DNA from 4 places in the Mesorhizobium sp. C264A genome. Region 1 is predicted to be linked to each of the others. Evidence: predicted binding sites of a transcription regulator. Region 1 holds the regulator's gene; each other region holds the start of a gene.

Region 1 (7,609 bases):
GGCAAGCTGCGAGGCGATCTCGGCGGCGTTCTTGCCGAGTTCGCGCGCGTCCTTCCACACCGACACCGTCTGCGTGCCGAGCGCGATGCGGTTCAGAGCGGCATGGTCGCCGTCCTGGCCGGAGACCGGAACCGTTCCGGCAAGGCCCTGCGCCGTCAGCGCGGCGACAACGCCGCCGGCGGTGCCGTCATTGGCCGCAACCACGGCATCGACCTTGTTGTCATTGGCGGTCAGGAACTGTTCCATGTTCTTCTGGGCATTGGCCGGCAGCCAGCCATCGGTATAGGCCTCGCCGACATTCTTGATCTTGCCCGAGTCGATGGCTTCCTTGAGCACTTCCATCGAGCCCGAGAACAGGAAATCGGCATTCGGATCCGAGCCCGAGCCCTTGATGAAGACATAGTTGCCTTCGGGCTTCGCCTTGAACACTTCGCGGGCCTGCATGCGGCCGACTTCCTTGTTATCGAAGGTCAGGTAGAAGACGTCCTTGTTCTCGATCAGGCGGTCATAGCCGACGACCGGAATGCCTTCGTCCAGCGCCTTCTGCACCGCCGGGCCGATGGCCGAGGCGTCCTGCGCCAGGATGATCAGCGAGTTGGCGCCCTGCGAGATCAGGCTTTCGACGTCGGTCAGCTGCTTGCCGGGATTGGACTGCGCGTCGGCCGAAATGTACTTGTCGCCGGCAGCCTCGATCGCCGTTTTCATCGCCGCCTCGTCGGTCTTCCAGCGCTCTTCCTGGAAGTTCGACCACGACACGCCGATGACCTTGTCCTTCGCCTGCGCGACCGACATCAGCGCCAGCGACATGGCGACACCCGCCAGCATGGCGGCTGCAAATCTGTTCATCATAATCCTCCCTGCGCCGCGTGCGGCGCGACAAAACTGGCCCGAGGGCCGGCACACAGAGGCCCTATTTTTTCGAGCCTCGAAAAAATACTGGTTCAATGATAAGGCGCTGTCAACATCGATTCTGATGGATTCTGATGGCCTTGCCGAATTTTTTCGAGGTCCGCAATAAACAATGACAGGGCTGCCGGCGTCTGCCAATATTTGGCTGGTGCCGTCGAACGCCTTCACTATCATGAGGCGCGAGGAGGCCGGGAGGAAACAAATGTCGGTTGGAATCCGCCACGACGATCTGCGCCGTCGCAACCGTGCCATGGTGATTTCGGCCGTGCGCCGGGCCGGCCAGCCGTCGCGGACCGAGATTGCGGCGACCACCGGCCTCAGCCACTCGACCATATCGGCAATCTCGTCTGATCTGATTCAAGAAGGCGTCCTGATTGAAGGCAAACCTGGCGAGACAGGCGCACTGAAACGCGGCCGGCCGCAGGTCGGCCTTGGCCTCAACCCGGAAGCGGCGGCGGTGATGACCGTCGTGCTGTCGCTCAATTTCCTGTCCGTCACCGTCATCGACTATGCCGGCCACGTCGTCGCCGAGGAACAGCGCCGGCTGGACACGCTGACCAAGCCGCGCGACGAGCTGATTGGCGAATGCGTAGCAATCGTCCGGCGGCGGCTTGAGGATCCCGACCTCGATGTCCAGAGCATCGCCCGCATTGCCATGGGCATCCAGGGCATCACCGATTCGCAGGCGCGCGCCATGCTGTGGTCGCCAATCACGCCACTGACCGACATTGCCTTCGCCGACATGTTGGAAGTGGAATTCGGCATTCCGGCCACCATGGAGAACGACTGCAATATGATGGCGGTGGCGCTGCAATGGCGCCAGCCCGAGCGCTACCGCGACAACTTTATCGCCATCCTCTTGTCGCACGGCATCGGCATGGGACTGGTGCTGAAAGGCGAACTGTTCACCGGCACCCATTCCTCGGGCGGCGAGTTCGGCCACATGATCCACCGTCCGGGCGGCGCGCTCTGCCGCTGCGGGCGGCGCGGCTGCGTCGAGGCCTATGCCGGAAACTACGCCATCTGGCGCAGCGCCAAAATGATGGGCGAGGATGCCGAGCCGGTCGATATCGGCGACGCTGATATGCGCGCACTCGCCGCGCGCGCCCGCGAAACCGATGGCCCGGAGCGCGAAGCCTATCGCAGGGCCGGTGAGGCGCTCGGCTTCGGCCTCGGCAGCCTGTTTGCTCTGATCGATCCGGCACCCGTCGCCATGGTCGGCGTCAGCGCCGCCGCCTTCGACCTGATCGAACCGGCATTGCGCGAAGCGATCGCCCAGACCGCCGGCGGCCAGCACTCGAAATCGATCTCCTTCGACACCGAGCCCAACGAGCTGCCGCTGATCCGCGAAGGCTGCGCCATGCGCGCGCTCGGCTTCGTCGACCAGGAGATTTTCGCGCCGGGCATTCAGGCGAAATCCGGCAAGCATGTCGCCTGAATGGCCGGCAACGGCGCGACGCGCAGCATCCTAGTCTTCCCTAATAGCGTAGCCGGCGCCGCGAATGGTACGGATGACATCCGGCATGCGGCCGTTGTTGACGGCCTTGCGCAGCCGCCCGACATGCACGTCGACGGTTCGCTCGTCTATATAGATCGTCTCGCCCCAGACATTGTCGAGCAGTTGGCTGCGCGAGAACACGCGGCCGGGATGGCGCATCATGAATTCGAGCAGCCGGAACTCGGTCGGTCCGAGCCTGATCTCGCTCTTCTTGCGGTAGACCCGGTGCGATTCTCGATCGAGCACGATGTCGCCGACCTTGAGCACGCTCGACAGCACTTCCGGCTTGGCGCGGCGCAGCAGCGCTTTCACGCGCGCCATGAACTCCGGCGTCGAGAATGGCTTGACCAGATAGTCGTCGGCACCGGTGGACAGGCCGCGCACGCGGTCGCTTTCCTCACCGCGCGCGGTCAGCATGATGATCGGCAGCCGCTCGGTTTCGGGCCGCACTCTAAGCCGCCGGCAGAGCTCGATGCCGGAAACAGCCGGCACCATCCAGTCGAGCACCAGGAGATCGGGCACGTTTTCCTGCAGGCGGATCTCGGCCTCGTCGCCGCGTGTCACCACCTCGACCTGATAGCCTTCGGATTCGAGGTTGTAGCGGAGGAGCACGCCTAGTGGCTCCTCGTCCTCCACGACCATGATGCGTGGCGCGATCATAGGCAGTTCACCCTCATCAGGCCGGCGTGGCCATCGCCGTCTCGTCCTGCTTCGGACGATTGGCGGGCAATTGCTGGCCGGTCAGCACATAATACGCATTTTCGGCGATGTTGGTGACATGATCGCCGATGCGCTCAAGATTCTTGGCGCAGAACAAGAGATGCGTGCAGGCGGTGATGTTGCGAGGGTCTTCCATCATGTAGGTCAAGAGCTCACGAAACACGGACGTGTATTTGACGTCGATGCGCTCGTCGTCATTCCTGAGTTTTGCAAGAGCTGCCGCATCGGTGGCGGCATATTCCTCGACGACGCCTTGCACCTGGATCAGCACCAGTTGCGCCATGGCATCGATGGAGTGCGAGAGGTCGCGCGGCGTGACGCTCAAGCCCACGGTGCCGACGCGTTTGGCGATGTTCTTGGCGAGATCGCCGATGCGCTCGAGGTCGCCGGCCATGCGGATCGAGCCGACCACGGCGCGCAGATCGTTGGCCATCGGCTGGCGCTTGGCGATCAGCGTGATGGCGCGGTCGTCCAGTTCGCGCTGGCGCGCATCCATGATGGCGTCGTCGGAAACGACACGCTGTGCCAGCGCATTGTCCGAATTGAGCAGCGCCCTGGTCGAGCCGCTGACCATCGAGCCTGCCAGATCGCCCATGTCGCGGATCAGCTTGCTGATCTGCCCGAGCTCTTCATCGAAGGAGGCGACGGTATGTTCACCCATGATCTTGGTCCTCGTGCCTGAAATTCACCCGCCGGAAGGTTCAGCCGAAGCGGCCGGTAATGTAATCTTGGGTGCGCTTGTCGTCGGGGTTGGTGAACATCTTGTCGGTTGCGCCCTCCTCGACGAGATAGCCGAGATGGAACATCGCCGTGCGCTGCGACACGCGCGCCGCCTGCTGCATCGAATGGGTGACGATGACGATCGTGTAGTTCTGGCGCAGTTCGTCGATCAGCTCCTCGACACGGGCGGTGGCGATCGGATCAAGCGCCGAGCAGGGCTCATCCATCAGGATCACTTCCGGCGACACGGCGATGGCGCGCGCGATGCACAGGCGCTGCTGCTGGCCGCCGGACAGGCCGGTGCCGGGCTCCTGCAGGCGGTCCTTGACCTCGTTCCAGATCGCCGCCTTCTTCAGGCTCTGCTCGACGATCTGGTCCATGTCGGACTTGCGCTTGGCCAGCCCATGGATGCGCGGGCCGTAGGCGACGTTCTCGTAGATCGACTTCGGGAACGGATTGGGTTTCTGGAACACCATGCCGACGCGTGCGCGCAGTTCGACGACATCGATGTTCTTGTCGTAGATGTCGTCTTCATCGAGCGTGATCTTGCCGGTCACCCGCGCCGAATCGATGGTGTCGTTCATGCGGTTGAGGCAGCGCAGGAAGGTCGACTTGCCGCAGCCGGACGGGCCGATCAGCGCCGTCACCTGGTTCTGGCGGACGTCGAGATTGACGTCGAACAACGCCTGCTTCTCGCCGTAGAAGACGCCGACCTTGTCGCCGCGCATCTTGATGACTTCGTTCGACTTGGCGTTCATTTTGTCGCCCACTGCATTTTCAAGGGACTGTTCGGTCATGATGTTCATACCAAATTGCCTTTTTTCTACCAGCGCCGCTCGAACCGGCGCCGAAGCACGATCGCGGTGATGTTCATGGCCATGAGGAAGACGAGCAGGATGATGATGGCGCCGGACATGCGCTCGACAAAAGCGCGCTCAGCCTCGTTTGCCCACATATAGATCTGCACCGGCAGCGCGGTCGCCGGATCGAAAGGCGTCGTCGGATAATCGGCGACGAAAGCGACCATGCCGATCAAGAGCAGCGGTGCTGTCTCGCCGAGCGCACGCGCCAGGCCGATGATGGTGCCGGTAAGGATGCCCGGAGCGGCAAGCGGCAGGATGTGGTGGAACACCATCTGCATCTTGGAGGCGCCGAGGCCGAGCGCCGCCGAGCGGATCGACGGCGGCACCGCGGCAAGGGCGGCGCGCGTGGCGATGACGATGGTCGGCAGCGTCATCAGCGTCAGCACCAGGCCGCCGACGAAGGAAGCCGAGCGCGGCATGCCGAGGAAGTTGATGAACACGGCAAGGCCGAGCAGGCCGAAGACGATCGACGGCACCGCCGCGAGATTGTTGATGTTGACCTCGATCAGGTCGGTGAAGCGGTTCTTCTTGGCGAATTCCTCGAGATAGATCGAGGCGGCGACGCCGATCGGCAGCGCCAGCAACAGCACGATCACCATCATGTAGAACGAGCCGATGATCGCCACGCCCATGCCCGACGTTTCGGGCCGGCTGGAGGCGCCATAGGTGAACAGGCCGGTGTTGAAATGCTCGGCCATCACGCCGTCGGCTTTAAGCTTGTTCATCCAGTCGATCTGCTGGTTGGACACCTTGCGGCGCGCTTCATCGACGCCGAGGTCGATCTGACCCTTGAAGGCCGAGTCGAGGTTCGCGGCAGCCAGGATGTCGACGTCACGCGTCCTGCCGATCACCGACGGATCGGCGGAGACGATGTCGCGCAGCTGGACGCGGGCGCCTTCCGACAGGAAGCCCTTGAGCTTCAGCATCATCGGCTTGTTGGCCGGATCGATGCCGAGCTTGGCCACCAGCGCGTTTTCGGCGAGCTTGGGATAGTTCGCCTTGATCAGCACGGTAGGGTCGGTGGCGCGCTTGCCGGAGGGATCGATCACCTTCTCGTCGAAGGTCACCGGCAGCGTCACGGTCGTCTGCCAGAAGGCGGTGTAGCCTTTCGAGACGATGGTGATCAGCATGATGGCCAGGAACGCCAGGCCCACCGAGATCGCAATCACGCCATAGATGCGGAACCGGCGTTCGGCGGCATAGCGCGCCTTCAGCCCGATGTCGCGGCGCGGACGCGCGACGGCACCCGCCATCGTGTCCAGGGGGATGTCGGTCATTCGTACTGCTCCCGGTACTTGCGCACGATGTAGAGGGCGACGATGTTCATCACCAGCGTCAGCGCGAACAGCGTCAGGCCGAGCGCGAAGGCGACCAGCGTCTGCGGCGAGTTGAACTCGAGATCGCCGGTCAGCTGGTTGACAATCTTGACGGTGATGGTCGTCATCGCCTCGAACGGATTGGCCGTCAGATTGGCGGCGACGCCCGCCGCCAGCACGACGATCATCGTCTCGCCGATGGCGCGCGACGCCGTCAACAGGATGGCGCCGACGATGCCGGGCAGTGCCGCCGGCAGGATCACCCGCTTGATCGTCTCGGAGCGCGTGGCACCGAGGCCGAGCGAGCCGTCACGCATTGCGCGCGGCACCGCGGTGATGATGTCGTCGGACAAAGAGGACACGACCGGGATCAGCATGACGCCCATCACCAGGCCGGCGGTGAAGATGCTCTGGCCCTGGATGAAGGGAGAGCCGCCGGTGAGGGCTGCCGAGAGGTCGCGCAGGAACGGTCCGAGCGTGACCACGGCGAAGATGCCGTAGACGATGGTCGGGATGCCGGCCAGCAGTTCAAGCGCGGGCTTGACCACCGACCGGACGCTGCGCGAGGCGTATTCGGACATGTAGACCGCCGACATCAGCCCGACCGGCACTGCGACCAGAAGCGCAACGGCGGCGATGTAGAGCGTGCCGGCCAGTAGCGGGATCAGGCCGAACTGACCCTGGCTGCCGCCGGAACCGGCGGCGGCGAAACGCGGATCCCACACCGTTCCGAAGAAGAAGCTCATCGGCGACACGCTCTCGAAGAAGGTGATGGTCTGGAACAGCATCGACAGCACGATGCCGACCGTGGTCAGGATGGCGATGGTCGAGGCCGCAAGCAGCCCCCACAGCATCAGCTTCTCGACGTTGTTGCGCGCCCTGGCGCGCGGCGCGATCTGCCTCAGCGCATAGAAGGCGCCGGCGACCGACAGCGCGAAGGTCAGCACGGCGCTGAACAGGCCGAGCCGGTCCTGGACCTGGTTCGCCTCGACCGCGATCGGAATCATATAGTCCTGGGTGTCGCTGGCCAGTGCCACGCCCTTGGCGGCGAGCAGCGGCTGCAATTCGGCGAAAGTAGCGGGAAGTGCGGTATCGCCATCGAGCCGGCGCAGGCCCTTGGCCAGGCTCTTCACCAGGCTGGCGTCGAGCGCTTCGCTGGCCACCTTTGTGTCGGCGGTGCGCTCGGGCAAAGCGGCATGGATATGCCGGTCGAGATAGAAGGAAGAGCCGATATCCCAGACGGCGAGCAAAAGGACGGCAGGCAGGACCGCGATCAGAAAGGCCCACCAGCCATGATAATGCGCGCGCGAATGCGGCTTGACCTTGCCGGTATCCTGCGCCGCGGCGCGCTGGCGGCCGATCACAAAAGCGACCACGCCTATGGCAATGACTATGGCGAGTACGAGCAAGGACGACATCACCCACCCCAGGGAAAATTCAGATCGCCGCCGCCGTTGCGGCAAGCGGCGAAATCAGGGCGCGGATTTGGTCCGCGCCCTGATCCGGTCGGTTGATTACATTGTCTTTCCGGCGGCGAAGGCGTCGCGCTGGCCCTGACGTTCGGCGTCGGGAGCGGAAACCAG
Region 2 (7,609 bases), 320 kb from region 1:
CGCGCGCGTCCACGGCGCGCGCGAGATCGTCGTCACCGATGTCATGGACGCGGTTCTGGCCAAGGCCAACGAGATCGGCGCCGACCGCACCATCAATGTCGCCACAGATGCCGACAAGCTCGCTGGCTACAATGTCGAGAAGGGCAGTTTCAACGTCATGTTCGAATGCTCCGGCAATGAGCGCGCGGTGCGAGCCGGGCTCGATGTGCTGAAGCCGCGCGGGGTGCTCGTGCAGCTCGGCCTAGGCGGCGACATGTCGCTGCCTCAGAATCTCATCGTCGCCAAGGAGATCGAAATGCGCGGCTCCTTCCGTTTCCACGACGAGTTCGCGCTGGCCGTCGATCTGATCAACAACCGTCGCGTCGACGTCAAGCCGCTGCTGACCGGCATCTATCCGATGGACGAGGCGGTTGCGGCTTTCGAGATCGCCGGCGACCGCAACAAATCGATGAAGGTACAGATCGCCTTCGCCTGAGCAGGGCGAGACACCCTATGAACCTTGCCCGCTCGGCATCTTGCCGCTAGAAGAACCGTCCCGACATTCATTTCGAGCTTCATTTTGCCTCAGTAACCGCCGGTCTCGCCAACTCCCTGATCACACTTGGCAGGGCGCCGCATTAAGCGGTGCCTGCTCCATTTCACGTGTTCCTCAGGCGGCGGTTCGAGACCGGTTTGGCACTGCTGAACCGTTGTCGCGCGCTTTGCCGCCCGTGACAGCTGATTTCCGACATAGCTAGCTCTCGCCACGCCGTGCCCGCATGGGCATCTCGCCATTGCCGACCTGAAGAACTTCCACACTGGAAGGTCTTCCGGCTTGTCCCAACATCTCGCTATCCGCTGGGCAATCGCGCCCGAAATCGCACCTCGACCCCTGATCCACTGCAACCGCTGCGGCGCCGTGAAAGCCTATCGCTGCAGCGACAAATTCCGCGTCAACGCCAATGGCAAACGCATTGATGTCTGGCTGATCTATCGCTGCATCGACTGCGACAATTCGTGGAATTTCGGCATTTTCGAACGCTGCAACCGCCGCGACATCGAACCCGCGCTGCTGGCAGCGCTCGAAAGCAACGATCCGGCCCTCGCCCGCCGCCATGCCTTCGATGTCGTGGCTTTGCGAAACCGGGTCGGCCGCGTCGAGGAGTTTCCCGATGTCGCCGTTCACAAACACCGGCTCGGCGGCGAAGGCCGACCCGCAGCCGCGCTTGAAATCAGGCTTGGGCTGGAAATGCCGACATCGCTGCGGCTCAACCGTCTGCTCGCCGGCGAACTCGGCATCTCCCGATCAAGGCTTCAGGCGCTGGAGGAGAAACGATTGCTGGTTGTTGTTCCCGAAGGCGCCAGAGCTTTGCGCAAGCCAGCCCGCGACGGCACGGCGATTCGCATTGACCTGGCCGACGAGCCGGATCGTGAAGCCATCATTTCGGCTGCCGTGGGTGAATGACAAGAGGGGCGAAGCACCGGTGCTTCGCCCCTCTCGAATTTAGACAATCAGACGATTACGCCGCGCCCACAACCTTGGCCGACTTCTCGAAGCGCTTGCGCTCGTTCGGGTCGAGATAGAGCTTGCGCAGGCGGATGGTCTTCGGCGTCACCTCGACCAGCTCGTCGTCCTGGATCCAGGCCAGCGCGCGCTCCAGCGTCATGCGGATCGGCGGCGTCAGTTTCACCGCCTCGTCCTTGCCGGCGGCGCGGATGTTGGTCAGCTTCTTGCCCTTCAGCACGTTCACTTCGAGGTCGTTGTCACGGCTATGGATGCCGATGATCATGCCCTGATAGACCTTGACGCCCGGGTCGATGACCATCGGGCCGCGGTCTTCGAGGTTCCACATGGCATAGGCCACTGCCTCGCCCTGTTCGTTGGAGATCAGCACGCCGTTGGTGCGGCCCGGCAGTTCGCCCTTGTAGGGCTGGTAGGCGTGGAACAGCCGGTTCATCACGGCGGTGCCGCGCGTGTCGGTCAACAGTTCCGACTGGTAGCCGATCAGTCCGCGCGTCGGCGCGTGGAAGACGATGCGCTGACGGTTGCCGCCCGAAGGCCGCAGCTCGACCATCTCGGCCTTGCGCTCCGACATCTTCTGCACGACGATGCCGGCGTGCTCCTCGTCGACGTCGATGACGACTTCCTCGACCGGCTCCAGCAATTCGCCATTTTCGCCCTTCTGCATGACGACGCGCGGACGCGACACGGCGATTTCAAAGCCTTCGCGGCGCATCGTCTCGATCAGCACGGCCAGCTGCAATTCGCCACGGCCGGAAACGAAAAACGAATCCTTGTCAGGCGATTCCTCGATCTTGAGCGCGACATTGCCTTCGGCTTCGCGCAGCAGGCGGTCGCGGATGACGCGGCTGGTCACCTTGTCGCCTTCAGTGCCGGCGAGCGGCGAATCGTTGACCAGGAAAGACATGGTCACGGTCGGCGGATCGATCGGTTGCGCATGCAACGCCTCGGTCACCGCCAGGTCGCAGAACGTGTCGGCGACGGTGCCTTTGGACAGGCCGGCAATGGCGACGATGTCACCCGCCTGCGCCTCTTCGATCGGTTGGCGCTCGAGGCCACGGAACGCGAGGATCTTGGAGATGCGCCCGGTTTCGATCTGGGTGCCGTCATGGTGGAGCACCTTGACCGCCTGGTTGGACTTCAGCGTGCCGCTCTCGATGCGGCCGGTAATGATGCGGCCGAGGAATGGATTGGCTTCCAGGATGGTGCCGATCATGCGGAACGGGCCGGGATGAACGGTCGGCTCCGGCACATGCTTGATGACGAGGTCGAACAGCGGCGCCAGGCCCTGGTCCTTCGGGCCTTCCGGATTTTCCGAGACCCAGCCATCGCGGCCAGAACCGTAGAGGATCGGGAAGTCGAGCTGCTCGTCGGTCGCGTCAAGCGCTGCAAACAGGTCGAACACCTCGTTGACCACCTCGACGTGGCGGGCGTCCGGACGGTCGATCTTGTTGATGACGACGATCGGCTTCAGGCCGACCTTGAGCGCCTTGCCGACGACGAACTTGGTCTGCGGCATGGGGCCTTCGGCGGCGTCGACCAGCACGATCGCCGAATCCACCATCGACAGGATGCGCTCGACCTCACCGCCGAAATCGGCGTGGCCGGGTGTGTCGACGATGTTAATGCGGGTGTCCTTCCAGTCGACCGAGGTCGCCTTGGCCAGGATGGTGATGCCGCGTTCCTTTTCGAGGTCGTTGGAATCCATGGCGCGCTCGGCGACGCGCTGATTGTCGCGGAAGGAACCGGATTGCCGCAGCAATTGGTCGACGAGGGTGGTTTTTCCATGGTCGACGTGCGCGATGATCGCGATATTACGAATTTTCATTTTGTGGTCTCGGGAGCGTTGCAGGCAGCAGGCCAAAAGGCGCCGCCTCTTTCGGTTGCGCGGCTCATACAGGGTTTTTCGCAATTGCGAAAGAGGAGGCGCACCACCAAATACTCATCAAATCTTAAGCATCTCGGTGTGAGATGGTTTTGTTAACCAAGGCGGGAACCTTTCTGGGCCCGGGTAGTTCGAAATTCATGACCGACAAACTCAACCGATTTTGGCCCCTCATCGCTTCGGTCGCATTCGCTGCCGTGCTGGCGGCCAATGCCGCTCAATCGGCCGCCACGGTGAAGGAAGCCAATCCGGCTTCGTCGTCCGACCGGACGGCCGAGCAGATGTTTGCCGACGCCCCTGATGGCGTCGACCCCGTGGTCACCGGCCCGGTCAGCGCCTCTTTCAAGCAGAGGCAGCAGGTTGCAGGCTGCGACAGCGCGGTGTGGCCGAAGATTCCGACGGTTTGCTACCCGGACTGACAGTTGCCCATTCCAGGCATAGCGATCCTTCGCACCGGCCCAAAGGCTTACGCCGACCGCACCGGATCGAGCGTCACCTTGTAAAGCTCGATGTCGTCGCGATCCATCAGCCGCACGGTCAGCTGCTCTGTCGCCCCTGAAATGTCCACCAGGCCAAAGAACTGCAGGCCGGCCGAGGGTGGCAGGTTCTGGCCCTGTTCGGTGGTCGGCGCCTTGATGAATTTCAGCTCCGGGCCGAAGGTCATGTCGAAATCATTGGGACCGAAGGTACCGGCGTGGATCGGGCCCGAGACGAATTCCCAGAAAGGATTGAAATCCTGGAACCGCGCCTTGTCGGGGTTGTAATAGTGCGCCGCCGTGTAGTGGACATCGGCGGTCAACCAGACCGTGTTGGTGATGCCGGCAGTCTTGATGTAGCGCAACAGGTCGGCGATCTCGAGCTCGCGGCCTTTGGGCAGGCCATTGTCGCCATTGCTGATGGCTTCCGCGCCGACCTTCTTGGCGCCGTCGTCCCAGACGACGAGGCCGAGCGGCATGTCGGCGGCAATGATCTTCCAGGTCGCCCTGGAATTCGTCAGCTCGCGCTTCAGCCATTTCGTCTGCTGTTCGCCCAGCATGCGTGACTGCGGCGTCATGTCCTCCTGCATGTCGGGGCCGTTCGGGCCGCGATAGGAGCGCATGTCGAGGAAGAACACGTCGAGCAGCGGCCCATGCGCGATCTTGCGGTAGACGCGGCCGGGCTCGGACGGCTCGTAGCGGATCGTCGTCATCTCATGGAAGGCGCGCGCCGCACGCGCCGCGAGCACATGGATGGATTTTTCGGTGTAGCGGCTGTCGGCGCCGAGATTCTTCGAATCCGACCAGTTGTTCAGCACCTCGTGATCGTCCCACTGGTAGAAGGTCGGGCAGATGGCGCTCAAGGCCAGAACGTTTTTGTCCATCATGTTGTATTTCCACTGGTCGCGGTACTCATCCAGCGTCTCGGCCACCTTGCGCTTGCCGTCGATCAGGACGACGTTTTTCCACTTGCCGCCGCCAGGCAGGTCTACCTCGTCCTTCATGGCGCCATCGGCATAGATGGTGTCGCCGGAATGCAGGAAGAAATCCGGCGTGTGCCTGGCGATGGTGGCGTAGGTTTTCATGCCGGTCTCATCGATTCCCCAGCCCTGGCCGGCCGTGTCGCCCGACCAGGCGAATTTTATGTCGCGCTTCGAGGCGGGTGCTGTGCGGAAACGGCCGACGATCGGTTCGGAAACGGCGTTGATATCCGACAGGTCGGCGGCAGTCATCCGGTAGAAGATATCCTGGTCGGAGGCGAGGTCGGTAAGCAGGCGCTTGACCGTGAAGTCGCTGGCCGGCGAGGTATCGAGCGGCGCCAGCCGCGTCGCATTGGCGAAGTTTTCCGTCGACGACACTTCGAACATGACGCGCGAAGGCCGGTCGGTGCGCGTCCACACCATGCCGCTCGAGGCATCGACATCGCCGGACTGGACGCCATGGGTGAAGGCCGGGCGCTGGCTGGCGCGCGAATAATAGGGCAAAGCGAGCCCCGATGCGCCGAGCAGACCGGCGGCGCTGGCAGAGGTGACGAAAGCGCGGCGGGTCAACGAGATCTTGTTCATGGCTGTCTCCTGATGGCTTCGAACGGTGCCAGCAAGCTCCAGCTTCAATGTTTCAGCCACATCTCGGGAAGATGAAACTTTGATAACAACCGACAGGTGATCTCCGCCCTTGAGGGGGGAGATGTCGCCGAAGGCGACAGAAGGGGGTCGCCTCGCTTGGAGCGCCGACCTCCTATGCGCAAGAGGCTGAGTCCGGTCGCACGGACCCCCTCTGGCCGCTTCGCGGCCATCTCCCCCCTGAGGGGGGAGATTAGTACCGCGCCTTACGCCGCTTGCGGCTCCGGATCGAAAGCCGGCCTGCTCGTATTGATCAGCAGCGACAGACACGCAGCCACGATCGCCGTCATGCCGGCGATCAGGAAAGCCAGTTCGTAATTGCCCTGCAGTTCGCGCATGGTGCCGCCGAAGGCGGCGGCGGTGGCGGCGCCGACCTGGTGGCCGGCTACGATCCAGCCGAACACGATCGGGCCGCTGCGGTCACCGAAGGCCTCGTTGGCGAGCCTGAGCGTCGGCGGCACGGTGGCGATCCAGTCGAGACCGTAGAGCACGGCGAAGATGATCAGGCTGGTCGCCGAGAAGCCGGAATAGGGCAGATAGATCAGCGCCAGGCCGCGAATGCCGTAGTAGACGCCGAGCAGCTTGCGCGGGTCGAAACGGTCGGTGAGCCAGCCCGAGAGCGTCGTCCCGATCAGGTCGAAAATGCCCATTAGCGACAGCAGGCCCGCGGCCTGTACCTCGGGGATGCCCATGTCGCCGCAGAAAGAGATCAGATGCGTGCCGACCAGCCCGTTGGTGGTGAAGCCGCAGATGAAGAAGGTGGCGAACAGATACCAGAAGACGCGGGTGCCGGCAGCGCGGCGTAGCGTGTTCAGCGTATGCGCCAGGAAATTGCCTTGCGATGCCGGCGATACCGGCGGCACGTCATCGGTCCCGGCGCCATAGCGCACCATGCCGATCGAAGCGGGACGCTCCGGAACCAACAGCCAGACCAGCGGCAGAAGACAGGCGGTGGCGATCGAGACGGCGGTAGCGACGGGCTGCCAGCCGCCCGACTGGGCGAGCGATGCCAGCAGCGGCAGGAACACCAAGAGGCCGGTGGCGCTGGAGGCCGACATCAGCCCCATCACCAAGCCGCGATTGGTCTTGAACCAGCGGTTGACGATGGTGGCGCCGAGCACGGTGGCGACCGCGCCGGAGCCGATACCTGAAAACACGCCCCAGGTGAGGAACAGATGCCATGGCTCGGTCATCAGCAGGCTGAGCGCGGTCGAGCCCGACATGATCACAAGCGAGGCAAGCAGCGTGCGGCGCAAGCCGATACGCTCCATCAATGCGGCGGCAAACGGCCCGGTCAGGCCGTAAAGGAAGATGCCGATCGCGGCGGCAATCGAAACCGTATCGCGCCCCCAGCCGAAGCTTTTATCCAACGGCAGCATCATCACCGAGGGTGCGGAACGAAGCCCGGCCGCGATCAACAAGCAGAGGAAGATGACGCCAACCACGACGAAAGCGTAGCGCTGGCCAAAGGGACGGGATTGAGCTATCATGTTACTGACCGGTACGTTGCAGGGTGAGGACATGTATACGTACCGATCGGTAACACGTCAATCGAGTCATACCATGCCAACGGACAAAAATATTGAACTGACCATCAAGGACGGTCATGCAGCCGCACCGCCCAAGGCTGCCAAGAAAATCCTCGACGTGGCGTACGACCTGTTCTACCGCCGCGGCATCCGGGCGATCGGCGTCGACGAGATCGTCAAGCGCGCCGGCGTCACCAAGCCCAGCCTCTACCGCAGCTTTCCCTCCAAGGACGAGCTCGCCGCTTCCTATCTCAGGCAATATGACCGTGAGTATTGGGAGCGTTTCGACGAAGCCGTGGCTGCCCATCCCGGCGACCCGCGGGCACAGCTCAGGGCTTTCCTGACTCGCGTCGGCAAGCGCACGCAAAGGCCGGACTATCGCGGCTGCGGCATGACCAACGCGGCGGTGGAATATCCCGAACATGGCCATCCGGCGCGCGTCGTCAGCGAGGCCAACAAGCAGGAGTTGCGCCACCGCCTGCGCGCGATGGCCGCAGCGATGGGCGCTAAAGACCCTGACACGCTCGGCGACGGCCTGCTGCTGTTGATCGAAGGCGCCTATATCAGTGGCCAGCTCTTCGGCCTCGGAGGCCCGG
Region 3 (7,609 bases), on a different contig from region 1:
CGATGAACTTCTTGTTTTCGGGTGTGTCGACGCTCTCGAAATAGTTCCAGGCAGCGAGATGGCCGACCAGCGGCGCGGTATCGAGACCGGCCAGTTCTTCCTCACCGACCGAAAAGGCCATGACCGGGATGTCCTCGGCCTTGATGCCCTGGTTGCCGAGTTCCTTGTAGAACGGAACGTTGGCGTCGCCATTGACGGTCGAGACGACGGCGGTCTTCTTGCCGGCCGAGCCGAATTTCTTGATTGCGGAGACTTCGGTCTGCCAGTCGGAGAAGCCGAACGGCGTGTAGTTGACCATGATGTCTTCGGCGGCGACGCCCTTGGCCTTCAGATAGGCCTCGAGGATTTTGTTGGTGGTTCGGGGATAGACGTAGTCGGTGCCTTCCAGCACCCAGCGCTTCACCGAGCCACCGTCCTCGCTCATGAGATAATCGACGGCAGGAATCGCCTGCTGGTTCGGGGCGGCGCCGGTGTAGAACACGTTGCGCTCGCTTTCCTCGCCCTCATACTGGACGGGGTAGAACAGGATGTTGTCGAGTTCCGAGAACACCGGCAACACCGATTTGCGCGACACCGAGGTCCAGCAGCCGAACACGGCGGCGACCTTGTCCTTCGAGATCAGCTCGCGCGCCTTTTCGGCAAAGAGCGGCCAGTTGGAGGCCGGATCGACAACGACCGCCTCGAGCTTCTTGCCGAGCAGACCGCCCTTGGCATTCTGCTCTTCGATGAGCATCAGCATGGCGTCTTTCAGCGTCGTCTCCGAAATCGCCATGGTCCCCGACAGCGAATGCAGAATGCCGACCTTGATCGTGTCTTCGGCGGCCTGGGCCGGAGACGACATCGACAGGCCGGCGGCGACCACGCCGGCCGAAAACATTTTTGTTATTGTGGAGAAATTACCCCTCATACCGAAGACTCCCAAGCTGTTTGATTGCACCGCGATAATGCAATGCAACTGCCGTGCCAAACGCAAAGGCGCCGCTCACGAAGATGGAATAGCCGAGCGTTATCAGCCGGTTGGTATATTAGCCTCGAGAAAACAGTGGTAGCCGGCGAAAATTGATTGAGGCAAATTTGCGCAGCGCACATGGCTTTTGCCTAATTTTTGCCCAATTGAGACAAATGCCTAGTTTTTGATCTCCGGCCGTGTGTTCCGGGCTAACAATGTTGCGGTACCGCGCAAAAATAGGGCAAGCTCGCCCTTCAAAAGAGTGACGTCATGACATCTCGCACCTCATGCATTTCCGGCATCCTGCTGCTGATGGCAACGAGCGGCGCCGCGCGCGCCGATTTCAGCGAGGGCAAGCTTCCGGACGGCACCTATCATTGCGAGGTCTATTTGCTCGGCGCCTTCCTCAACCTCGGCGACATCACTATCAAGGGCAATGTCTATAGTGGTCCGGTGACATTCGGCACCGCGACGCAAGGCTACAACTATCAGATGAATGCCAATGGCGAGATCACCTGGCTCGGGCCGCTGGGCGGCTATACCACCGGTGGCAACTCCGTCTCCATGACACAGGCAACACTGGACGGCGAGACCGCCCCGTCATTCGACATCATTCTGAAGCAGCCCGACGGCGCCTTCACCGCCTCGACCTGCACCAAGGGCTGAGCGATGCGTAGTGCCGCGCCCAGTTGCGGCAAAACCTTCCTCTTATGTCATGTGAATGTTGCCTAGGCAGACTAGGGCAACGGTGCGCCGTAACATCCACCCTGAGAGGCAGACACCATGGCCAATGCACCGTCTTCATCCTCCCCCGTCATCCGCGAAATCATTGCCGAGCGCGTCTCGCGCCGGTCTCTTTTGAAAGGCAGCCTCGCCTCCGGCGCGCTGATTGCCGGCGGCAGCTTTGTCGGCTCCTTGTTTGCCGGCGAAACGCATGCCGCCACAGCGCAGTCGACGCTCGGCTTTCCCGAGCTGAAACGGGTCTACGGCAAGACCCATGCCGCCGCCGAAGGCTATGAGACGACCATCGTCGCGCGCTGGGGCGACCCGCTTGCAGCCGGCCTCGCCGAATTCGACGGCAACAAGGTCGCGGCGGAGGAACAGGAAAAGCGCTTCGGCTACAATTGCGACTACATCGCCTTCATGCCGCTGCCCAAGGGCACGGTGAATTCCGATCATGGCCTGCTCTGCGTCAACAACGAATACATCTCGCCCAATGTGATGTTTCCGGGGATGACCGAGGGCGATGCCGGCAAGACGATGACCAGGGAACAGGTCGATCTCGGCATGGCCGCGATGGGCCATTCGATCGTCGAGGTGCAATTGAAGGACGGCAAGTGGGCAAGCGTGGCGGACAGCCCGCTCAACCGCCGCATCACCGCCAACACCGAAATGACCGTTTCCGGACCGGTTGCCGGCCATGCGCTGATGAAGACCTCGGCCGACGCGACTGGCACCAAAGTCCTCGGCACCAGCTACAACTGCAGCGGCGGTTTCACCCCCTGGGGTACGGTGCTGACCTGCGAGGAAGGCGTGTCCGACATTTTCGGCGGCGACCCGAAAAAGGCGCCGACTGCCGACCTGCTCGACCGTTACGGCTTCGACGGCTCCGACATCTATGGCCGCGGCCGCTTCCATGACCGCTTCAACCTCGACAAGGAACCGAACGAGGCCAACCGCTTCGACTGGGTGGTCGAGATCGACCCTTACGATCCTCAGTCCAAGCCGGTGAAGCGCACGGCACTTGGCCGCATGTCGCATGAGGCCTCGACCGTGGTCCTCAACAAGGACGGCCGCGTTGTCGTCTATATGGGTGACGACGACTATTTCGAATATATGTACCGCTTCGTCTCGGCCAAGGCCTATGACATGGCCAACCCGGCCTCCGGCGCCGATCTGCTCGACGATGGCGTGCTGTCGGTCGCCCGCTTCGATGCCGATGGCTCGATGACGTGGCTGCCGTTGGTGCACGGCCAGGGCAAGCTTACCGTCGAGAACGGTTTTGCCGACCAGGCCGAGGTGCTGTTGAAGACGCGGTTTGCGGCAGATGCGCTCGGCGCCACGCCGATGGACCGGCCCGAGGACATCGAGACCAATCCGGTGACCGGCCGCGTCTATGCGGTGATGACCAAGAACAAGAAGCGCGACCAGTCAAAGGTCAATCCGGCCAACACGCGGCCGGAAAATCTCTGGGGCCATATTGTCGAACTGATCCCGCCCGGCGGCCGCGGCGCGGATGCCGACCACACGGCGGAAAAGTATGCCTGGGACCTGTTCGTGCTCTGCGGCAACCCGAAAGATGCCAAGGTCGGCGCCACTTTTCATCCGGATACGTCGGACAATGGTTGGTTCGTCTGCCCCGACAACATCACCTTCGACCCGGCGGGGCGGCTGTGGGTGGCGACGGACGGCGCCAATGATTTCGACCTGCCGGACGGCGTCTATGGCGTCGACACCGAAGGTGCGGCGCGCGGCCTGCCGAAGCTGCTGTTCACCTGCCCGCATGGAGCGGAAGCGACCGGCCCATGCTTCACGCCGGACGGCACGACTTTGTTCCTGTCGGTGCAGCACCCTGCGGAAGATGCAGAGACGCTCGACAAGGCGCAGACGCTGTGGCCCGACTTCAGGGATGGCCAGCTGCCGCGACCGTCCGTCGTCGCCATCCGCCGCAAGGACGGACAGCCGGTCGGCGCATAGTGAGTCCTAGGGAAAAGGGCGGAACGCGCCATGCGCGTTCCGCGTAGCGATCCGGGAGGACGGCTCAGATCGTCTTGGCCGACATTTGCGAAGCGATGTATTCGGCCTGGCGGATAGCCAGCGACACGATCGTCAGCGTCGGATTTTCAGCCGCACCGGTGGTGAACTGGCTGCCGTCCGACACGAACAGGTTTTTGATGTCGTGCGCTTGGCCGTGCTTGTTGACGACGCCGTCTTCCGCCTTTTCGCTCATCCGGTTTGTGCCGAGATTGTGGGTTGAGGGATAGGGCGGCGTCGGGAAGGAGCGCGTCGCGCCGACCGCATCGTAAAGCGCTGTGGCCTGCTTGTAGGCATGATTCCGCATCGCCGTGTCGTTGGGATGATCATCGAAATGCACGTCGGCGATCGGCATGCCGTGCGCGTCCTTCTCGTCCTTGTGCAGCGTGACGCGGTTTTCCGCGCGCGGCATGTCCTCGCCGACGATCCACAGGCCAGCCATGTGATCATAGTGGTCGAGCGCGGTGGTGAAGGAACGGCCCCAGCCGCCGGGATTGAGGAAGGCGGCCATGAAGGGCAAGCCGAGCGACAGCGTCTCGAATTCATAGCCGCCGACAAAGCCGCGTGAGGGATCGTGCCGCGCCTCGTCGCGGATAATGCCGGCCATGGTGGTGCCGCGATACATATGCACCGGTTGGTCGAAAATGGCGTAGACCGAACCGGTGGTGTGGCGCATGTAGTTCTTGCCGACCTGCCCCGACGAATTAGCAAGCCCTTGCGGAAACTTCGCTGACTCGGAGTTTAGCAGCAGGCGCGGGCTTTCGATCGAGTTGCCGGCGACGGCGACAATGCGGGCCTTCTGTTCCTGCAGCTTGCCGTCCTTGTCGGCATAGACGACGCCGGTCACCTTGCCTGAGGCGTCGTGGTTGATCTTGATCGCCATGGCATTCGGCCGGACTTCGAGATGGCCGCTGGCCTCGCCCTTGGGGATCTCGGTATAGAGCGTCGACCATTTGGCGCCCCATTTGCAGCCCTGGAAGCAGAAGCCGGTCTGTTGGCAGGAGTTGCGGTCGTCCCGCTCGACCGAATTGATTGCCATGTTGCCGGTATGACATTCCTTATAGCCGAGCTTGTCGGCGCCGGCCTTGAGCACCTTGAAATTGTTGTTGCCGGGCAGGCGCGGCCAGCCATTGGTGCCGGTGACGCCCATCTTGGCTTCCGCCTTGGCGTAGTACGGCTCCATCTCGGCCAATGTGACCGGCCAGTCCAGCAGGTTGGCGCCTTCCAGCTTGCCGTAGGTCGAGAGCGTCCTAAACTCATGCTCCTGGAAGCGCAGCGAGGCGCCGGCCCAGTGCGTGGTCGAGCCGCCGACCGATTTGACGATCCAGGCCGGCAAACTGGGGAAATCCTTCGACACCCGCCAGTCGCCTGAGGTTGTGCGCTTGTCCGTCCAGGCGAGCTGGCTGAAGGAACCCCACTCGTCGTTGATGAAATCCTCGTATTCGTGGCGCGCGCCGGCCTCGAGGATGACGACATCGACGCCTTTCTGGGCGAGTTCGTTGCCGAGCGTGCCGCCGCCGGCGCCGGAGCCGATGATCACGACCACGCCGTCGTTGTTGAGATCAAATGAAGCTGCCATGGTTTCCTCCCATGAATTCCTGTTTGCGGGGTTTCAGAACGACGGAAGGGCTCAGAGCCACTCTATGTCGTCGAAACCGCGCGCGATGTAGCCGCCCTTGGAGTAGGATTCGCCCTCGTAGCCGAAAATCGGCCACACCTCCTGCTGGTTGTAGAGGCTGACGACGAGGCCGCCGCGGATGGACTGGAAGAACGGCGTCGCCTCGATCTGCTGCAGCACGGCAACGCGCTGCTCCTCCCAGCCGAGGCCGCGATAGCCGCCCTCGCCCGACTTCTTGTCGAGGTTGGCGATGCCGTCTTCGATCATCGTCTTGTAGGCAGCGTCCTTGCCGGCCTGCTCGTCATGGCCTTTTACGGCGATGGCGTAGTATTTGTCGGGCACCTGATCGTGCGGATAGATGTCGCGCGCCATCTGGATCAGCGTCGCCATGGTTTCGGGCTTGAGCGCCGATGTCTCGAGCCCCCAGGCATTTTCAGGGCTGATGACGGCGCTGCCGGAAATGACGAGCAACGCGCCGATGCCGCCGCGTTTGAGAAGTTCACGACGTGAGAGCCTCGCGTCATAGATCGTGACCATTTTGTTCCTCCCTGCTTGCTGTTTGCGCCCTTGAACAGCGCCGTTGCTGGCGCCGCGCGGCTGAATGCGGCCGATAGTCCCCTACTGGAAGCGCCCTCCACGCTGCAGAACCTCGATCTTGTAGCCGTCGGGGTCCTCGATGAAGAAAAAGCGGGCGATCAGCGATCCGTCGCGGTTGAATTCGACGATCTTCTTGGGGTTGAGGCCGAGCGCGCCGATCCGGTCGTGTTCGCTGTCGAGATCGGACACCGAGACCGCCAGGTGGCCGTAACCCTCGCCTAGCCCATAAGGCTCGGTGCGGCCCTTGTTCACGGTGAGTTCGAGCTCGAACCCCGTTTCGGCGTTGGCAAGGTAAATCAGCGTGAATGTCTCGAAATCCAGCCTGTCGGCGACATCGAGCCCGAAAGCGTTTCTGTAGAAATCGACGGATCTGGCCTCTTGGAGAACCCGGATCATGGAATGGATTGCCTTCGCCAAATCAGTCTCCGCCGCTGCATGTTGGAGGCGATTATGGGCGGCACGCGCGAAAGGTGGTGGCAGCCGGTTACCACGGCTAAATTTGCAATCGCTGCTATGCCTGCGCCTAAAGACGAAAGTCCGATTGCCGATTCGGCCCACAAGGCCGAACATGCAGGGACAACCACAACTTGAAGGCGCGACACGCTGCGCCCAAAACCAACAATATCGGGAGGTAAGGATGTGCAGGGTTTTTGCCGGGCAGGATCCGGAAGGCTATCGACAGATCAACCGGTCGATCCGCATCGACGGTCACTCTACGAGTATCCAGCTTGAAGGAACGTTCTGGGCGCTGCTTGACGAAATTGCCGACAGCCAGGGCCTGACGACGCCGAAGTTCATCTCAAAACTCTATGACGAGGCGATCGAGATCAACGGCGCCATTCCCAACTTCGCGTCAATGCTGCGTACCACCTGCGCGCTCTATCTGCGCGGTCACCGGCCAGACATGGATGAGCTGACGCCGAAGCGCGAAGCGGCCTGAGGAAGCTAGCCTTCCGCCGCAACGTCGAGCCCGAGCCGCGCCATATCGGTGAACAGCGCCTGACGTTCGGAATAGGCAGTCTGTTCGCCGGTCACGATGTTGTCGACGACGGTCAGCAGCGACAGCGCGCGGGCGCCGAAATGCGCCGCGATTCGGTAGAGTGCGCTGGTTTCCATATCGACAGCGAGAGCGCCAAGCGCCTGCGCTTCGGCAAAGCGGTCGCGCCCTTCAGGGTGGTAGAAGACATCGCTGCAGATGGTCAGCCCGGCCTGGTGGTCGATGCCGAGCTGGGCGGCGCAGGCCAAAGCGTGGGCGAACAGGCCGGGATCGGGCCGGGCTGCAGCATCGTAGAGGCCGAAGACCTGGCCGCTTTGGTCGCTTTCGGCGCGCACCGACTGCGAGATCACCAAGGAGCGCAGCGGCACGCGGGGTGTCAGGCCGCCGCAGGTGCCTGTGCGGATCAGCGTTTTTACGCCGTGAACATCCAGGAGTTCATGCGCATAGACCAGGAAGGACGGGACACCGATGCCGGTGGCCTGGATGCTGATGGGACGGCCGCGATAGAGACCGGTGAAGCCGAGTACGCCCCGGCGGCGGTTGACGCAGCGCGGCGCCTCAAGAAATGTCTTTGCCATCCACTCGGCGCGTTGCGGATCGCCCGGCAACAGCACCGTTGCGGCATAGTCGCCCCTGGCAGCCTCGTTGTGCGGCGTCACGACATGCTCCCCAAAACCCGCCGCCCGTTTCGCCT
Region 4 (7,609 bases), 870 kb from region 1:
ATGGCGCATGCGGCGATCGCCTATGGCAAGGCCAATTTCCGCCGCCGCTTCATGGCCGCGACCTCTTCGATCGGCCCCGGTGCGCTCAACATGGTGACGGCGGCGGCGCTCGCCCACGTAAACAGGTTGCCCGTCCTGTTTTTGCCGGGCGATGTCTTCGCCAACCGCATCCCCGATCCGGTGCTGCAGCAGGCCGAGGACTTTTCCGACGGCACCGCGACGGTCAATGACTGCTTCCGTCCGGTGTCGCGCTATTTCGACCGCATCACCCGTCCCGAGCAGATCATCCCGGCATTGGCGCGGACCATGCAGGTGCTGACCGATCCGGCGGAATGCGGCCCGGTGACGCTGTCGCTCTGCCAGGACGTGCAGGCCGAGGCCTATGACTATCCCGAGAGCTTTTTCGCCGAGCGCGTCTGGCACCAGCGCCGGCCGCGTCCGGACCGGCATGAATTGGCGGCGGCGGTCACCGCGCTGAAGGGTGCGAAAAAACCGCTGATCATTGCCGGCGGTGGGGTGCTCTACTCGCAGGCTTCGGATGAACTGGCGAAATTCGGCGAGAGCGCCGGCATTCCGGTCTGCGAGACGCAAGGCGGCAAATCCTCGCTGCCCGACACACATCCGCTCAACATGGCGGCGGTCGGCGTCACCGGGACGTCCGCGGCCAACCGGCTGGCGGAAGAAGCCGATGTCGTGCTCGCCATCGGCACCCGCCTGCAGGATTTCACCACCGGCTCGTGGGCGCTGTTCAAGAACTCCGGCAAGACCATCATCGGGCTCAACGTGCAGCCTTTCGACGCCGGCAAGCACCGCGCGCTGCCGCTGGTCGCCGATGCGGCCGAAGGGCTCGCCGAACTCGGTGCTGCGCTGGGGAACTGGAAAGCACCGGCGACATGGACCGACAATGCGACCCAGGGCAAGAAGGCTTGGCAGGCTGAAGCCTCCAAGGTGACGGCGTCGACCAATGCCGCCTTCCCTTCGGATGCGCAGGTGATCGGCGCTGTGCAGCGCGCGCTGGGATCCGGCGTGACCTTGCTGAACGCGTCAGGCGGCCTGCCGGGCGAGTTGCACAAGCTCTGGCAGGCAGGCGCGCCCGGCTCGTACCATGGCGAATATGGCTTCTCGACCATGGGTTACGAGATTGCCGGCGGGCTCGGCGCCAAGATGGCCAAGCCCGACCAGGAGATAGTCGTCATGGTCGGGGACGGCTCCTACCTCATGATGAATTCCGAAATCGCCACGTCGGTGATGCTTGGCTTGAAGCTGACCATCGTGGTGCTCGACAACAGGGGTTATGGCTGCATCAACCGGCTGCAGATGGCCACCGGCGGCGCCAACTTCAACAACCTCCTGAAGGACGCGCGCCACGAGATCCTGCCCGACATCGACTTCGCCGCGCATGCGGCCAGCATGGGCGCTATTGCCGAGAAGGTGCCGTCGATCACTGGCCTGGAGACCGCGCTGCAAAAGTCTAAAACCAACGACCGCACCACCGTGCTGGTCATCGACACCGACCCGCTGATTTCCACCGATGCCGGCGGCCATTGGTGGGATGTCGCGGTGCCGGAAGTCTCCGCACGGCCGCAAGTCAACGCAGCCCGCAAGGCCTATGACGAAAAGCGGCAGATGCAGACAATCGGCGATTGATGTACATGCACCCGCCCCCTACCCTCCCCCTTGTGGAGGTCGGACCGAAGGTCCGGTGGGGGTCTGGCGCCGCACCCCACCCCGCTGCTTCGCAGCGACCCTCCCCACAAGGGGGAGGGTGAACAAGAAACCGGAGCTAAAACTTGAAAGCCAAACTGGGCATGTCCCCATTGCGTGGTGGAACGACGATCTTGCCGAACTCAGCGACGACGTCTCGCTGGAAGAGTGCCTGCGCCAGTCGCGCTCGGCAGGTTTCACCGGCATGGAAATGGGCCGGCGTTTTCCAAACGACCCCGAAATCATGCTGCCGATCCTGAAAAAGGCCGACGTGACGCTGTGCGGCGGCTGGTTCTCCGGCACCCTGGTCGATGAGGACATGGGCAGGAACAAGGATCGCATCCAGCCGATGATCGACCTGTTCAAGGCGGTGAATGCGCCTTGCATCGTCTATGGCGAGGTCGGCCGCTCGATCCAGGGCGATCGCTCCAGGCCTCTCGCCACCAAGCCGAAATTGTCGAACGACGAGATGAGGGCCTATGCCAGGCGCCTCACCGAGTTCGGCGAATGGTGCGCAGAGCAAGGCATGCCGCTGTCCTATCACCATCACATGGCGGCGGTGGTCGAGACAGAGCCGGAGCTCGATGCCTTCATGCGCCATTCCGGCGAAGGCATTCCGTTGCTGCTCGATGCAGGGCATCTCGCCTTTGCCGGTGGCGACGTGCTGCGCGCCATCGACAACCACCACAAGCGCATCAGCCATGTCCATGTGAAGGATGTGCGCATGGGCGTGATCGACGGGCTCGACCGCACAAAGCAGTCCTTTCTCGACGCCGTGGCGCTCGGTGCCTTCACGGTGCCTGGCGACGGTTCGCTCGAATTCGGCGCCATCGTGCAGCGCTTCGCCGACCATGGCTATGAAGGCTGGTTCGTCGTCGAGGCCGAGCAGGACCCGAAAAAGAACCCGCCGCTGAAGATGGCCCAAGTGGGTTACAAGGAGCTGATGCGGGTGATGACGGCGGCCGGCTACACGGTCGAGACGCAAGGCTTTCCCAATGCGTAAGCCGGTCCGATGAAGGATTACGAGCACCCGTTCTTCCGGCCGCTGTGGCGGCGCGTTGCCGTCGTCGCCGTCTGCGTGATCTGGGCCGGAATAGAATTCGCCTCCGGCACCCCGTTCTGGGGCATCATTGCGCTCGGCTTTGCCGCCTACGCCGTCTGGCAGTTCTTCTATCTTTACAAGCCGGTGGAGGAGAGCAAGGCTACGCCTGATCGACCGAAGACCGGCGAAGCGAAGGCGGACGCCGAACCGAAGGAATGAACGGCCGTGGCTCGGAAGGGCTTGCGGGTCGGACACTCGACACCTGGCGTATCGCCTACGTCGGTGATTGGCCGGAATGTCCCTCGCTTCGTCATCCTAGGGTCTTCGCGACGGAGCTTCGCTCCTGCTTCGCCCTAGGATGACGAAGTTGAGAGGCCGACCTCGAAGACATGCGATAGGAGAGACAAAACATGTCGAAACTGCTCGTCAAAGCCGACAAGGGCCATGGCCGCGTCGCGCATGTCACGCCCAACAGCGCCGGCTGGACCTATGTCGGCTTCGACCTGCACCGTTTGAAGCCCGGCGAAAACGCCTCGGGTAAGACGGGCGGTCGCGAAGTCTGCCTGGTGTTCGTCACCGGCAAGGGCACGGCCAAGGCCGGCGGCCGGGAACTTGGCCTGCTCGGCGAGCGCATGTCGCCCTTCGAGGGCAAGCCGTGGTCGGTCTATATTCCTGAGGGGTCGGATTGGTCGGTCACCGCCGACACCGATCTCGAGCTCGCGGTCTGCTCGGCGCCGGGCCTGGGCGGCGGCTTGCCCGTTCGCGTCATCGCACCCCACGACCTCGGCCAGGAGACTCGGGGCAAAGGCACCAACACGCGCTACGTCACCAACATATTGCCCGAGGGTAAGCCGGCCGACTCGCTGCTGGTGGTCGAGGTCATCACGCCCGGCGGCCACACATCGAGCTACCCGCCGCACAAGCACGACCAGGACAATCTGCCCGCCGAATCCTATCTTGAGGAAACCTACTACCACCGCCTCAACCCGCCACAGGGTTTTGCCTTCCAGCGCGTCTACACCGACGCCGACAAGACCGGCGCCCGCGAGCTGGACGAAGCCATGGCGATCGAGGACGGCGATGTTGTGCTGGTGCCCAAGGGCTATCACCCCTGCGCCGCCTGCCACGGCTACGACCTCTATTACCTCAACGTCATGGCCGGGCCGAAGCGGACGTGGAAGTTCCACAACGCGCCCGAGCACGAATGGCTGATGAAGGCCTGATCGGCCTTCACTTGCGGCGGAAGCTGTTGGTCAAGCAGGAAAAAATCGTCGGCTAACGATCCATGGGGTCGATTTGCCTTCGAAAACCCGCATAAGCTTCGTCAATCCGTCATGGAAATCACCTATGGCAGCGGGCCAGTGCATGTCGCCCAAAAGTGCGCAGCTTTTTTGGGATGACGACATGCAGCAAATTAAAGACTTAAAGCGCGTCGCGCCATCGGTTCGGTTTCGGCGCGCTTTAAGGAGGATTTTCGATGCGCTACGCCATCTATTTCACCCCAAGGCAGGACGAGCCGTTGGCGCGGATCGCCGCCAACTGGCTGGGCCGCGACCCCTTTGGCGCCGCCACCAGGCCGGTCGAGGCGGTGGGCGAGCTGTCGGCGGCCGAAGTCGCCTTTCACACCGCATCGGCGCGGCGCTACGGTTTTCATGCGACGCTGAAAGCGCCCTTCCGGTTGGCCGCCAACGAAACCGAAAGCTCGTTGCGCGCGGCGCTGGACGCCTTTGCCGAAGCAACGCCGACGGTCACCATCCCGCGCCTGGTCGTCAGCCAGATCGATGGTTTCTTCGCTTTGGTGCCGGAAGGCCCGCTGCCGCCGCTCAACCGTTTCGCCGATTATGTCGTGCTTAGCTTCGACCGTTTTCGCGCGCCGCTCACCGAGGCCGAGATCGAGCGGCGCAGCCTGGATTCGCTGAAGCCGGCCGAGTTCCGCAATCTCTGCCAGTGGGGCTATCCCTATGTGTTTGAGACCTTTCGCTTCCACATGACACTGTCCGGCCGGGCCGGGCCGCAGGAAAGCCAACGTCTGCGCGCGGCAATTGACAGCCTGTTCGCCGATGTGCTGCAGCAGCCGGTGCTGGTGGATGCGCTGACGCTGTTCGTCGAAACCGAACCGGGCGCTCCGTTCATGGTGCTTTCGCATCATGCGCTCGGCCGCCGCGCTGCCCGAAAAACCGCCTGACCGCAATTCGTCCGAGTAAGCAAGGACTGCCTGAATGACCGCCGAAACTGTTCTCCACAACGCCCGCATCGTGCTTGCCGACGAGATCGTCGAAGGGTCGCTCGTGCTGCGCGACGGTTTTATCTCCGGCGTCGACGCCGGCACCGGCCACACCGGCGGGAGCATGGGCGGCGAGGACATGGGCGGCGACTACATCATTCCCGGCCTGGTCGAGCTGCACACTGACCATCTCGAAGGCCACTATGCGCCGCGCCCGAAAGTGCGCTGGAACCCGATCGCCGCCGTCCTTGCCCATGACGCGCAGGTGGCCACCGCCGGCATCACCACCGTGCTCGACGCTTTGCGTGTCGGCATGGACGAGGACGCCGACCTTACCTCCGACGATATCCGCAAGTTGGCCGACGCGATCGAGGACAGCGTCGCGAAGGACCGGTTGCGGGCGGACCATTTCCTGCATCTGCGCTGCGAGGTCTCGGCGCCGGATTGTTTGCGGGCTTTCGCCAATTTCGATGGCGACGAGCGGGTCAAACTGGCGTCGCTGATGGACCATGCGCCGGGACAGCGCCAGTTCGTCAATCTCGAGACCTACGCCTATTACTATCAGCGCAAGCTGAAGTTGACCGATCGCGACTTCCAATTGTTCTGCGAAAAGCGGATGTCGGAATCAGCGAAGAATTCGGGACCGAACCGGGTGGCGATATCAGCCGCCTGCAACGAGCGGGGCATTGTGCTGGCGAGCCATGACGACGCCACATCAGGCCATGTCGACGAGGCGATCGAGCAGGGCGTGCGCGTCGCGGAATTCCCGACCACGCTGGAAGCCGCCAAGGCCTCGAAGGATGCCGGGCTCGGCGTGCTGATGGGCGCGCCCAACGTCATGCGCGGCTCCTCGCATTCGGGCAATGTCTCGGCCCGCACGCTGGCCGGCGACGGCCTGCTCGACATATTGTCGTCCGACTATATCCCTTTCAGCCTGATCCAGTCGGCCTTCTTCCTCGGCGACGTCGTCGAGGGCATCTCCTTGCCCCAGGCGGTCGCGATGGTGTCGAAGAACCCGGCCGAGGCCATCGGCCTCAACGACCGCGGCGTCATCGAACAGGGCCGCCGCGCCGACCTCGTGCGGGTGCGCGTCGACGACCATGTGCCGGTCGTGCGCACCGTCTGGCGCCAAGGGCGGCGGGTCGCCTGATGGTCTCGGCGTCGATCGAGCGCGAACTGACCAGCGAGGCCTTTCCGCTCCGCAACGGCGTGTTTGTCGCCGTCGTCGGCCCGAGCGGCGCCGGCAAGGATACGGTAATCGGCTATGCCCGCACCTTGTTTGCCGACGAGACGAGGCTGGAGTTCGTCCGCCGGGTCATCACCAGGCCGAGCGACGCCGCAAGCGAGGATCACGACACGCTGGCCGACGCCGCCTTTGCCGAGGCCCAGGCCGACGGCGCTTTCGCCATTTCCTGGGAGGCGCACGGCCTGCGCTACGGCATTCCGGCCGATGTCGACTGGTCCATCGCCAATGGCCATGTCGCGGTGGCCAATGTCTCGCGCGCAGTCATCCCGGTGCTGCGGGAGCGCTATGCCAATCTGGCTGTCGTCGAGATCACCGCCTCGCCGGAAATCCTCGCCGAGCGTCTCGCCCAGCGCGGCCGCGAATCGCGCGGCGAAGTGCTGGCTCGGCTCGCCCGCAGCGCCAATATCGCTTTGTCCGGCTCCGGCGTCACCTCGATCGACAATGGCGGCCGGCGCGAAGCCGCCGGAGAACGCTTCGCCGAGGTGCTGCGCAAGGCGATGGCCTTCTCGGATATATCTGGCGTGATGTAGCGCTACTCGGCCGCGACAGTCTTGCGGCTGGCATCGAGCATCAGCCGCCTTGCGCGGAACACGCCCCATTGCTGGTCGACCAGCACGCCGATCAGGATCACGCCGCCCATCACCGCGAAGTTGAGCGAGGACGGAATGCCGAGCAGATTGACCAGGTTCTGCAACTCCTGCAGCAGCACGGTGCCCAGGATGACGCCGACCAGCGAGCCTTCGCCGCCGCGCAGCGAGAAGCCGCCGAGAACGGCGGCGGCAATGGCGTAGAGTTCGTAGAACTGGCCGTGGCTGGCCGGCGAGATCGAGCGCGTGTACATGGCGAAATAGATCGCCGACAGCGCCGTCAGCACGCCGCAGATGACGTAGGCGGCCATGACGACACGGCCGGTGCGAATTCCTGAATATTTCGCCGCCTCTTCGTTCTTGCCGATGGCATAGAGGTAGCGTCCGAACACCGAGCGGTGCAGCACCACCCACATGACGATCGAAATGACGATCAGTGCGATGAAGCTGTTGGGCACGCCATAGCTGCGGCCCGCAGTGAGGAATTCGAGCTCGGGAAAATTCTGGCCGAAGGCGAAGCCGGCGGTGCCGTCGGCGGTATAGAAACGGGCGACCCCGCGATAGATCAAAAGGCCGCACAGCGTCACCACGAAGGGCTGCAATTTCAGCCTTGTGATCAGCCAGCCATGCGCCAGTCCGATGATGCCGCCCAGCACCAGGATCAGCGGCAGCGCCAGCGGCCATGGCATGTCGCGCACGGCGATGAAATCGATGAATAGCGTGCCGAGCAGCGCCACCAGCGATCCCACCGACAATTCGATGCCGCCGGTAATGATGACGAAGGCCTGGCCGATGGCGAGGATCCC

The links. Region 1 encodes PhoB, which activates phosphate uptake and scavenging genes when phosphate is short. Its sites were predicted from a motif close to TGTCATNNANCTGTCAT; they were not measured.
Region 2: the regulator PhoB is predicted to act here: its motif matches at 5,499-5,515, upstream of NKL04_RS26800 (alkaline phosphatase D family protein).
Region 3: the regulator PhoB is predicted to act here: its motif matches at 1,661-1,677, upstream of NKL04_RS09590 (PhoX family protein).
Region 4: the regulator PhoB is predicted to act here: its motif matches at 4,066-4,082, upstream of NKL04_RS23980 (DUF1045 domain-containing protein).

The regions. Positions count from the first base shown of each region.
Region 1 covers NZ_JAMYVY010000002.1:1,906,114-1,913,722, reverse strand. Annotated here, with positions in the region: gene xylF (D-xylose ABC transporter substrate-binding protein) at 1-846, opposite strand, end outside; gene NKL04_RS28415 (ROK family protein) at 1,112-2,347, shown strand; gene phoB (phosphate regulon transcriptional regulator PhoB) at 2,378-3,067, opposite strand; gene phoU (phosphate signaling complex protein PhoU) at 3,084-3,788, opposite strand; gene pstB (phosphate ABC transporter ATP-binding protein PstB) at 3,829-4,653, opposite strand; gene pstA (phosphate ABC transporter permease PstA) at 4,671-5,987, opposite strand; gene pstC (phosphate ABC transporter permease subunit PstC) at 5,984-7,444, opposite strand; gene NKL04_RS28385 (substrate-binding domain-containing protein) at 7,541-7,609, opposite strand, start outside.
Region 2 covers NZ_JAMYVY010000002.1:1,583,536-1,591,144, reverse strand. Annotated here, with positions in the region: gene NKL04_RS26820 (L-idonate 5-dehydrogenase) at 1-475, shown strand, start outside; gene NKL04_RS26815 (DUF1062 domain-containing protein) at 815-1,444, shown strand; gene typA (translational GTPase TypA) at 1,500-3,329, opposite strand; gene NKL04_RS26805 (hypothetical protein) at 3,527-3,805, shown strand; gene NKL04_RS26800 (alkaline phosphatase D family protein) at 3,853-5,427, opposite strand; gene NKL04_RS26795 (MFS transporter) at 5,691-6,974, opposite strand; gene NKL04_RS26790 (TetR/AcrR family transcriptional regulator) at 7,048-7,609, shown strand, end outside.
Region 3 covers NZ_JAMYVY010000001.1:1,938,378-1,945,986, forward strand. Annotated here, with positions in the region: gene urtA (urea ABC transporter substrate-binding protein) at 1-907, opposite strand, end outside; gene NKL04_RS09585 (hypothetical protein) at 1,220-1,615, shown strand; gene NKL04_RS09590 (PhoX family protein) at 1,733-3,646, shown strand; gene NKL04_RS09595 (GMC family oxidoreductase) at 3,711-5,282, opposite strand; gene NKL04_RS09600 (twin-arginine translocation pathway signal) at 5,334-5,858, opposite strand; gene NKL04_RS09605 (VOC family protein) at 5,940-6,335, opposite strand; gene NKL04_RS09610 (ribbon-helix-helix domain-containing protein) at 6,556-6,858, shown strand; gene NKL04_RS09615 (purine-nucleoside phosphorylase) at 6,864-7,574, opposite strand.
Region 4 covers NZ_JAMYVY010000002.1:1,036,694-1,044,302, reverse strand. Annotated here, with positions in the region: gene iolD (3D-(3,5/4)-trihydroxycyclohexane-1,2-dione acylhydrolase (decyclizing)) at 1-1,647, shown strand, start outside; partial or broken gene iolE (myo-inosose-2 dehydratase) at 1,791-2,707, shown strand; gene NKL04_RS23990 (hypothetical protein) at 2,717-2,965, shown strand; gene iolB (5-deoxy-glucuronate isomerase) at 3,157-3,969, shown strand; gene NKL04_RS23980 (DUF1045 domain-containing protein) at 4,224-4,931, shown strand; gene NKL04_RS23975 (alpha-D-ribose 1-methylphosphonate 5-triphosphate diphosphatase) at 4,966-6,120, shown strand; gene phnN (phosphonate metabolism protein/1,5-bisphosphokinase (PRPP-forming) PhnN) at 6,117-6,746, shown strand; gene NKL04_RS23965 (ABC transporter permease) at 6,749-7,609, opposite strand, start outside.